Regions from separate parts of the Desulfofundulus salinus genome, predicted to be linked through region 1. Evidence: riboswitches for the same ligand, from Rfam matches in the RefSeq annotation. Region 1 holds a riboswitch; each other region holds the start of a gene.

Region 1 (2,179 bases):
AGATCACCAACCCCGCTAACACCGCCGCCAGCCAGCGGGGCGAATCAATGTTCACGGGAGTTAAGGGCATGGTCATGGCCTGGACAAAGTTGGGAATAAAAAGAGCAAAGATAAGCGTCATCAATCCGGTAAACAACAACAACGGATTAAAAATAGCTACAGGCTTATACCCGGTCAAACGGATCGCTCTTCTCATGGCAAGGCTGGTCACAATAACCAGGATAAAAAACAGCACCGCAACAAACAGTCCCAGGCGAGAAAGCCCTGTACCCACCATGGAACTGGCTACAATGACTGAAAAGGCCAGGGCAACCAGGCATAAAGGACAGGGTAAAAAACCCAGGGCATACTTAAACCGCTCCAGAGCAGGAGAAATAACAGCCCCTGGCGCCGGCTGTCCTGCAAGGAAATGACAGGAGCTGTTAGAGGCAACCGCCTTACCGGCAAATTCCCCATCTCCCCTGGAGCGAAAACTTGCTTCACGCAAGCAACCCGGGGAGGAACTCCCTGCTCCCTTTTCCTCCTGCAGCCCCAGGTAAATCAGAAATATGGCTACCAGCAAGGCTCCTGCAAAGGTGTAACGATCCAGAAAGGAAATCAGGGTTTGTTGATGTGTACCAAAGAATACAACCAGCCCGTAAAGGATACTCCCGAACAAAAAAGATGTCAGCACCAGCCCCCACCGGCTCAGCCACGAGGCACCCAGGATCAATCCTGTTTTAATACTGAGAACAAGAGTTGCCAGCAGAAGTCCACCATAAATTGACATACAGACCCCTTCCCATCTTGCCTTAATAAAAAATCCCCCATCTACCCAGATGGAGGATTAGCCCTGGCACCACAATCATGCCACGACAAATTAAACCACCCCCCGTCCGCGCAGGTTGGTCCGGTCGTTCCGGTAACGGGCAGGTCTCCTGGCTCGGGTTCACCGGAGCTCCACGTCTTCCCATCCAGCACTCAGCCATGTTATGGTTTCCTTCGCCGTAACCTTATCGTAGCAGTAACCAAATTTCTATCAAAGCAGAAAGCAATCTTACTGAGTGCTGGACAGTGACTTTGCTGTGGAGTCCCTCCCCCTCACAGTGGCGGGACCGCGCCGGATTTGCACCGGCTTCCCTTTTCACTTTCACCCCTCGGGGTAAAAGCACCCGTTCCGGTATGAAATTGTCATCAGGCAGCAGGACATTAAACCATTTGCTGCCATTTAACCGAAAATGGTACACATTAAAACGAATAACCCCGGCCTGTCAGAGACCGGGGTTTGTTTACAATGGCTATAATCCCACGTAAAAAATGGTAAGATTACCACCGGCACAAACCCCTGTTCCCTGGGAGGCTTTCCGTGCCGCGTGCCCGGGCAGGTCTCCTGACTCATGGGTCATCGCCTGCTTCCCGCCTTCCCGGACTCTCCGGTCCAGTGGCCCTGTGGAAAGCTGCTACCCATTCACAGTGGCCCCACCGTCCAGGATTTTCACCTGGTTCCCTTTTACCCCTGCCTGATTGGCAGGGGAACCCGGACACGGCTATGCGGTTAAATCCCTTTACATGAAACAGTAACACATTTCTGATAAGTTGTCCATAGTAAATTGACAATAGAAAACCATTTTTCGTTATAGGGTGCAGTCGGGGCGTGGCAGAGCGGCTTAAAAACGTTAACCTATGCAGGAATAACGGTTAACGGTGGAGAATAACATTTAACCCGCGCATTGCTTTAAGTTTCGGGGAGGGAATAAAATTGATTGATTTCTTAAGCGAAGAATTGCGTTTAATGAAAGAACATAATCTGTATCGTTCATTGTACCTTATAGACGGCCCTTCTGAACCCAAAACCATTATTAACGGTCGGGAAATGCTATTATTTTCTTCTAACAACTACCTTGGTTTAGCTACCCACCCGCGGGTAAAGGCTGCAGCAATAGCCGCCGTAAAAAGATGGGGAACCGGCAGCGGGGGCTCCCGCCTGACCACAGGTAATTTTACTTTGCACCGTCTTTTAGAAAAAAGAATTGCCCGGTTCAAAGGAACCGAAGACGCAATTGTCTTTAACACCGGGTATATGGCCAACCTGGGAGTGATATCGGCCCTCGTGGGCCGGGGCGACCTGGTTATCAGTGATCAGCTTAACCATGCCAGCATCGTTGACGGCTGCCGGATTAGCCGGGCTACGGTGAGAATA
Region 2 (2,179 bases), 540 kb from region 1:
CCCTCTTTATGCTGGAAGAAAAGCACCGGTCCCACATCTTTGTCCTCAACTTGCCGGTTAACTAAAATAACTTGTACGGGGGTGCAGGCACATGAAAAAAACCATCATCGTCTTCAGCGGTGATCTTGACCGGGTTATGGCCGCCTTTATCATAGCCAATGGCGCTGCCGCCATGGGTGACGAGGTTACCATGTTTTTCACCTTCTGGGGATTGAACACCCTGAGAAGGCCGGAGAAGGTTAAGGTAAAGAAGAGCTTTTTGCAGGCGCTGTTCGGCTGGATGATGCCCAGGGGTGCCAACAAGCTGGGGATATCGAAGATGAATTTCGGCGGCCTGGGTGCAAAAATGATGAAGATCGTAATGAGGCAGCAAAATGTTACCCCCCTTCCGAAACTTATCGAATCTGCCAGGGAGCAGGGTATAAGGATGATTGCCTGTACCATGTCCATGGACGTAATGGGCATAAGAAAAGAAGAACTCATCGACGGTCTGGAGTTTGCCGGGGTGGCCACTTACCTGGCCGAAGCCGACGAGGCCAATGTAAACCTTTTCATTTAGCCTTTTAAAGAGCTGCGCTAAAGGGACAGGTCTTTAAAATTTTTTGGCGTGGAGGCAATGCCGTTTTTACCAGCAATTTTACGACGGGGTTCTGGGACTAAGGTTTGGGAAGTTTGTGAGCGGGAAAATTTCTGGACAGGGTATACCTGTTGTGCTATAATTTAGGCAATTGAATAAAGTGGACGGGTGCTCCCTGCCGGTAAAGACAGGGATAGAGGGAAGTCAGTGAAAATCTGACGCGGTGCCGCCACTGTGAATGGGGAGTCCGCCACACAAAGCCACTGGCCCAGCACTCAGTTAATTTGATTCTGCTGTGACAGAGATTAGCTGATGATAAAGATTAAAGTAGCAATGAACGGAAATAAGCATGGCTGAGTGCTGGGCTGGGAAGGCGTGGTGGGGCAGTGATCCATGAGCCAGGAAACCTGCCCGTTCCTTTTCACCGTTTGTACCTACGGTCCATGGGGAGGTGAAAGAGGTTAGAGTATGGATGCTTTTACCCCTGCACCCGGACACGCAGGGGTTGTTAGTTTTTTAAAAATGTCAGATTGCAGGAATAGGTGCTTTATCCCGAGGGATAAGGCTTAAAGGGTGATGTGGTCCACTGTCCGGGGAGCCCCTTCAACTTTTTTAAGGAAACTTTGGGTGACTTGAGGGGGCCATGACCTGAGGGCAGCAGAGGACATGCCTATTCCACTCCTCAGTATCTGTACCGGGGGAGCGGTGGAGCATGTCCTTTTTGTGTTCACACGGTTACATTACCCCCCGGCACCAGGTCGGGGGGTTTTCTTTGTGATGGTTGGGCGGGCCGCTTGCCGGGTGACCTTATTTATAAGGGAGGTCTTTTTATGAGGAAGAATACGGGGATCCTTTTATCCATTCTCTTTCTTCTTTTCCTGTTCTTTCCCCAGCAAAATGCCTGGGCCATGCACATAATGGAGGGGTTTCTTCCCTTAAAGTGGTGTCTTTTCTGGTATGCTCTGACCTTACCGTTTCTCGTTGCAGGTATCCTGTCCATTCAAAAGGCCGTAAAGGTTGACCCGGGTGTGAAAATGCTCCTGGGGCTGGCTGGTGCCTTTGCCTTTGTCCTTTCGGCTTTGAAACTTCCTTCCGTTACCGGCAGCTGTTCTCATCCCACCGGCGTCGGGCTGGGGGCCATACTTTTCGGGCCGTGGGCCATGAGCGTATTGGGCTGCATCGTGCTGCTCTTTCAGGCGGTTCTGCTGGCTCACGGCGGCTTAACCACGCTGGGGGCCAACACCTTTTCCATGGCGGTGGTGGGCCCCCTGGTGGCCTACGTTATTTACCGGTTGGGTGAAAGGTTGGCCCTGCCCCGGTGGCTTTCGGTATTTTTGGCTGCCTTTTTAGGTGACCTGTTGACCTATGTTACCACGTCCATACAATTGGCGCTGGCCTTTCCCGCTTCCCATGGCGGGGTGGTAGCGGCCATGATCAAGTTCATGGGTATCTTTGCGGTAACCCAGGTGCCGCTGGCCATCAGCGAGGGTATTCTGACCATTATTGTTTTTAACTTCCTGGTTGCTCACAACCGCCATGAACTGGAACAACTGCGAGTCTTATCCCGGGGGGTATGAGAATGAGAACCGGTGTAAAAAACCT
Region 3 (2,179 bases), 1.1 Mb from region 1:
TCTTCATCCAGATCGGCGATGCCCGCCTCGCTGAAACTGGCCATCTCGTTAATCACCCGGCAGGCCGCCTCCACCAGGTGCATGGCCAGGGCCGCACCGGTTCCTTCACCCAGGCGCATGTTCAGGTAAAGCATGGGTACCAGTCCTAAATACTCCAGCATCAAACGATGGCCCTGTTCGCCGGAAAGATGAGAAGCAATCATAAATTCCTTCACCCGGGGCTGCAGGGCAACCGCCACCATGGCCGCCGCAGTGGTAATAAAGCCGTCGATGACCACGGGCACCCGCCGGGCGGCTGCCCCCAGAATAACCCCGGCCAGGCCGCCAATCTCCAGCCCACCCACTTTGGCCAGCACGTCCAGAGCGTCTGCTGGATCGGGCCGGTTCACTTCCAGCGCCATGGCTACCACTTTTATCTTCTGGCGCAGAACCTGGTCGTTGACCAGGGTGCCCCTGCCGGTAACCTCCTCGGGGGTATAACCACCCAGCACCGCGGCAATGGCGCTGCTGGGAGTGGTGTTTCCGATGCCCATATCGCCAAGGCCAATCAAAGTGGCTCCCCGGTCGATCTCCCCCTGGACAACCTCAATACCCACTTCCACCGACCGTACCGCTTCCTCCCGGGTCATGGCCGGGCCGCGGGCAATGTTCCCCGTCCCGGGACGCACTTTCCGGTTAAGCACACCGGGGTAATCTACCGGCACCGCTACTCCCACGTCCACCACTACCAGGCGGGCGCCGGCCAGCCGCCCCAGCACGCCGATACCGGCCACCCCCGAAAGGAAAGCCGGAATCTGCTGGTGGGTGATCTCCTGGGGCGCCACACTCACTCCCTCGGCCACCACACCGTGATCCCCGGCCATAATGATAATCACCCGGTCGCCAACCACGGGGCGGGGGTTGCCGGTAATACCGGCCAGTTGGACGGCCAGCTCCTCCAGCCGGCCCAGGCTGCCAGGTGGCTTGATCAGACTGTCCAGCCGTTTTTTGGCTTCAGCCATGGGCTCCAGGTATAGCGTTCCCACTTCGGCAATGGTCTTTTCCAGCAGCAAAACGATCAACCTCCCACGTGTTAAAGTTCAGATTAAATTAAAAAGTCCACAGCCCGAACAAGGCCGTGGACTTTACCATCATCCAGCGGTGAAAGAATCAGCAGGCAGGTCTCCTGGCTCCGGTTCCTCACAACCAACCGCCTTCCCAGCCAGCACTCACCAGTGATATGATTAAACCATGCTGTTACATTTCCATTGCTGAAACAAGTGCCATCGCATGTATCAGCTCATCAGTGAGTTATCCCCACTTTCCAACCTAGCCGGTTTTGGCCCTCGTTCGCTCCGGTGAGCCTCGCGGGCCAAACTAATACTCGGCTCAAGTCGCTCGCTACCCAGCCAACCGGCTGAATAACTGGGGATACTTCAGCAGCTCATCAGTGAGTGCCTTGCCAGTGGCTTATACCGTTGGAGGTTGCTCCCCGATCACAGTGGCGGGACCGCTCAGGATTTTCACCTGATTCCCTATTCTCCCCCGGTTAAAAACGGGGGCACCTGCTGATGTTTAATATTTGCCTGTTGATGTAGTTGTTAGTTCTACGTGCCCGGATATTTTTCCTGCCATGAATCTGAAATTAAAATTTACCGGTATCACTTTACCGGGCGATCAAAATAAATGTTCTTGCCTGTAGCAGAAATGGGAATACCCACCACAATGGGACCCTGGAGTAAACCCATCTGGCGGGCCACCGTACCCACCCGGTACATGATCCGGTTGTCGGCGTTAAAGAGGCTGGCCGTTTTGACCGCCGATCCCAGGGCAATACCCACATCTAAAAGACGCCAGGCGCACAGAGGTCCAGGAAACTCCGGTCCTTCGTGGCTTTGTAAATCCTCACACCGGCTGTAACCGCAGGCTCCGCAATTTAAACCTAAAGGCTTGTTTTCCGTCAGGGAAATGAGCAATACTGCATCGGAGCGGCGTACATTATCGGCATCACGGTCGAAATTAACCTTGCCCCGCTCCCTTCCAAAGCGTTCCATTTCATCAGCCAGCCGGGAGAGCTCTTCTCCCGACAGCACCCGGGTACCCACATAATCCTGGCCGAGCCCCTTGGGAGCGGTCCGGGCCGACAGGGCCATCAATTGAGCGACCATTAAAATAGCCTCGCGCAAACCCATCACCTTCC
Region 4 (2,179 bases), 1.4 Mb from region 1:
AACTTTGCCGGAGGAAATGAAACAGCAGCTGGCCCTCTATGAAGGTGCCCTGGTCAGCGCCTTCATCCGGGCGCAAAAGCCCCTGTATTCACCCCCAAATGTGTAAAAAGTATGGTAAAATAATAAAGCATCAAAATCTCATCAACTGTAGCAGGGGTGTTTTTTTATGCGTATTGGTCGTTTTCATCACAGGGGAGAAATTTTCTACGGCATAGTTGAAGGTGACACGGTTTTACCGGTGGCCGATCCCTTTCAATCTTTGGAACCGGTATCCGGGCGGCAGTTCGCCCTGCCGGAGCTGGACCTGCTGGCTCCCTGCCTGCCCACCAAGGCGGTGTGTGTGGGGCTCAATTACCGGGACCACGCCCTGGAGCTGGGTATGGCCCTGCCGGATGAGCCGGTCCTGTTCCTGAAGCCGTCCACCGCCGTGATCGGCCCCGGGGAACCCATTGTTTACCCGGCCATGAGCCATCAGGTGGACTACGAGGCCGAACTGGCGGTGGTGATCGGGAAAAAGGCGCGGCAGGTGCGGGAGGAAGAAGCGGCCGGGTACATACTGGGCTATACCTGTGCCAACGACGTTACCGCCCGGGACCTCCAGAAAAAGGACGGGCAGTGGACCCGGGCCAAGTCGTTTGACACCTTCCTGCCCCTGGGTCCCTACATCGTCACCGGCGTCGACCCGGGAGACAGGGAAGTTTCGCTCTACCTCAACGGGGAGCGAAAACAGCATTCCTCCACGTCCCAGTTGATCTTTCCGGTATACCGGCTGGTCAGTTTTATCTCCCGCATCATGACCCTTTTGCCCGGGGATATCATCCTTACCGGTACGCCTGCAGGGGTGGGGCCGGTGCAGCCGGGGGACACGGTAGAGGTGGTTATATCCGGCATCGGCCGGCTGGCCAACCCGGTAGTCAAAAAATAAAATAACCGTTCCAAATTTTGCTTGACGTTGCCGGGCCGGTGTGGTAGAATCCCATATAAACAATAACTGAATAGTCAAACAGGTGCCCCGCAGGGGGAGAATAGGGAAGTCCGGACGGGTGGCATACCACCCGGAAACGGCGCGGTCCCGCCACTGTAGTCGGGGAGCTTATCCCGGTCACTGGGGTTTGGCCGGGAAGGCCGGGATAAAAAGCGATGATCCGTTAGCCAGGAGACCTGCCTGTTTGAGAGAATGGCTGCTCTCGCGCGAAAGGGCGGCCGTGCGCGGAGGATGATGGTAAAGTCCTCAGCCAGGTAAAGTTTTGGCTGGGGACTTTTTATTTTAACCAAACGGAGGTGTCGCGAAATGCCAACGCAAATGGCCAGGGCCCTGGCCGGTGAGATTACCCCGGAAATGAAAAGGGTGGCCGGGCGGGAGGGGGTGGATCCGGAGTTCGTTCGCCGGGGAGTGGCTCAAGGCACCATCGTCATACCCCGCAACCGCGCGAGAAAGAACATCGATCCCGTGGGCATCGGAACGGGCTTTGCCGTGAAGGTAAGCGCCAGTGTGGGCCTGGCGGCGGAAGGGGACACCATCGAGGGCGAGGTCGCTAAAGTACGGGCGGCCGTGGAAGCCGGCACTGATGCCATTATGGATTTGAGTGTGTGCGGGGATATTGACGGTGCCCGGCGGGCCGTGCTGGCGGCAACGACCACGCCCGTGGGTACCCTGCCCGTGTACCAGGCCCTTGCCGAGGCCCGGGAGAAGTACGGGGCGGCGGTAAAAATGAAGGTGGACGAAATGTTCGAAGTTATCGAGCGGCAGGCCGCCGACGGGGTGGATTTTCTGGCCCTGCACTGCGCCACCACCTGGCAGACCCTGCGGGCGGCCAGAAAGCACCGCCGCGTCGATTACCTGGTCAGTCATGGGGGCAGCCACTTAATGGGCTGGATGATTTACAACCAGCAGGAGAATCCCCTTTACGAGCATTTCGACCGGCTGCTGGAGATCTGCCGCCGCTACGATGTTACCTTGAGCCTGGCCGATGGGTGGCGTCCAGGCTGCCTGGCCGACTCCCTGGACGCGGCCCAGGTGCAGGAGCTGGTGGTGCTGGGGGAACTGGTGGCCCGGGCCCGGAAGCAGCAGGTGCAGGTGATGGTCAAAGGGCCGGGGCACGTCCCCCTGGGGCACCTGAAGGCCACCGTGCAGCTGGAAAAGCAGCTCTGCCACGGCGCGCCCTATTTTGTCTTCGGC

Evidence for each region. A riboswitch is a leader RNA that binds a small molecule or an ion and turns the genes downstream of it on or off. The one in region 1 is predicted to bind cobalamin.
Region 2: it holds a riboswitch for cobalamin, as region 1 does, so the genes downstream of both, D7024_RS03255 (energy-coupling factor ABC transporter permease) here and D7024_RS06050 (DUF2162 domain-containing protein) in region 1, are expected to answer to the same signal.
Region 3: it holds a riboswitch for cobalamin, as region 1 does, so the genes downstream of both, cobT (nicotinate-nucleotide--dimethylbenzimidazole phosphoribosyltransferase) here and D7024_RS06050 (DUF2162 domain-containing protein) in region 1, are expected to answer to the same signal.
Region 4: it holds a riboswitch for cobalamin, as region 1 does, so the genes downstream of both, thiC (phosphomethylpyrimidine synthase ThiC) here and D7024_RS06050 (DUF2162 domain-containing protein) in region 1, are expected to answer to the same signal.

Annotation. Positions count from the first base shown of each region.
Region 1 covers NZ_RBWE01000001.1:1,170,251-1,172,429, reverse strand. The annotation lists gene D7024_RS06050 (DUF2162 domain-containing protein) at 1-769, opposite strand, end outside; cobalamin riboswitch at 891-1,170, opposite strand; cobalamin riboswitch at 1,343-1,535, opposite strand; gene bioF (8-amino-7-oxononanoate synthase) at 1,739-2,179, shown strand, end outside.
Region 2 covers NZ_RBWE01000001.1:628,391-630,569, forward strand. The annotation lists gene D7024_RS03250 (DsrE/DsrF/DrsH-like family protein) at 92-559, shown strand; cobalamin riboswitch at 727-1,006, shown strand; gene D7024_RS03255 (energy-coupling factor ABC transporter permease) at 1,408-2,154, shown strand; gene D7024_RS03260 (energy-coupling factor ABC transporter substrate-binding protein) at 2,157-2,179, shown strand, end outside.
Region 3 covers NZ_RBWE01000001.1:2,232,734-2,234,912, forward strand. The annotation lists gene cobT (nicotinate-nucleotide--dimethylbenzimidazole phosphoribosyltransferase) at 1-1,052, opposite strand, end outside; cobalamin riboswitch at 1,412-1,564, opposite strand; gene D7024_RS11455 (ferredoxin domain-containing protein) at 1,641-2,171, opposite strand.
Region 4 covers NZ_RBWE01000001.1:2,563,549-2,565,727, reverse strand. The annotation lists gene D7024_RS15450 (class I SAM-dependent methyltransferase) at 1-106, shown strand, start outside; gene D7024_RS12980 (fumarylacetoacetate hydrolase family protein) at 167-925, shown strand; cobalamin riboswitch at 989-1,183, shown strand; gene thiC (phosphomethylpyrimidine synthase ThiC) at 1,292-2,179, shown strand, end outside.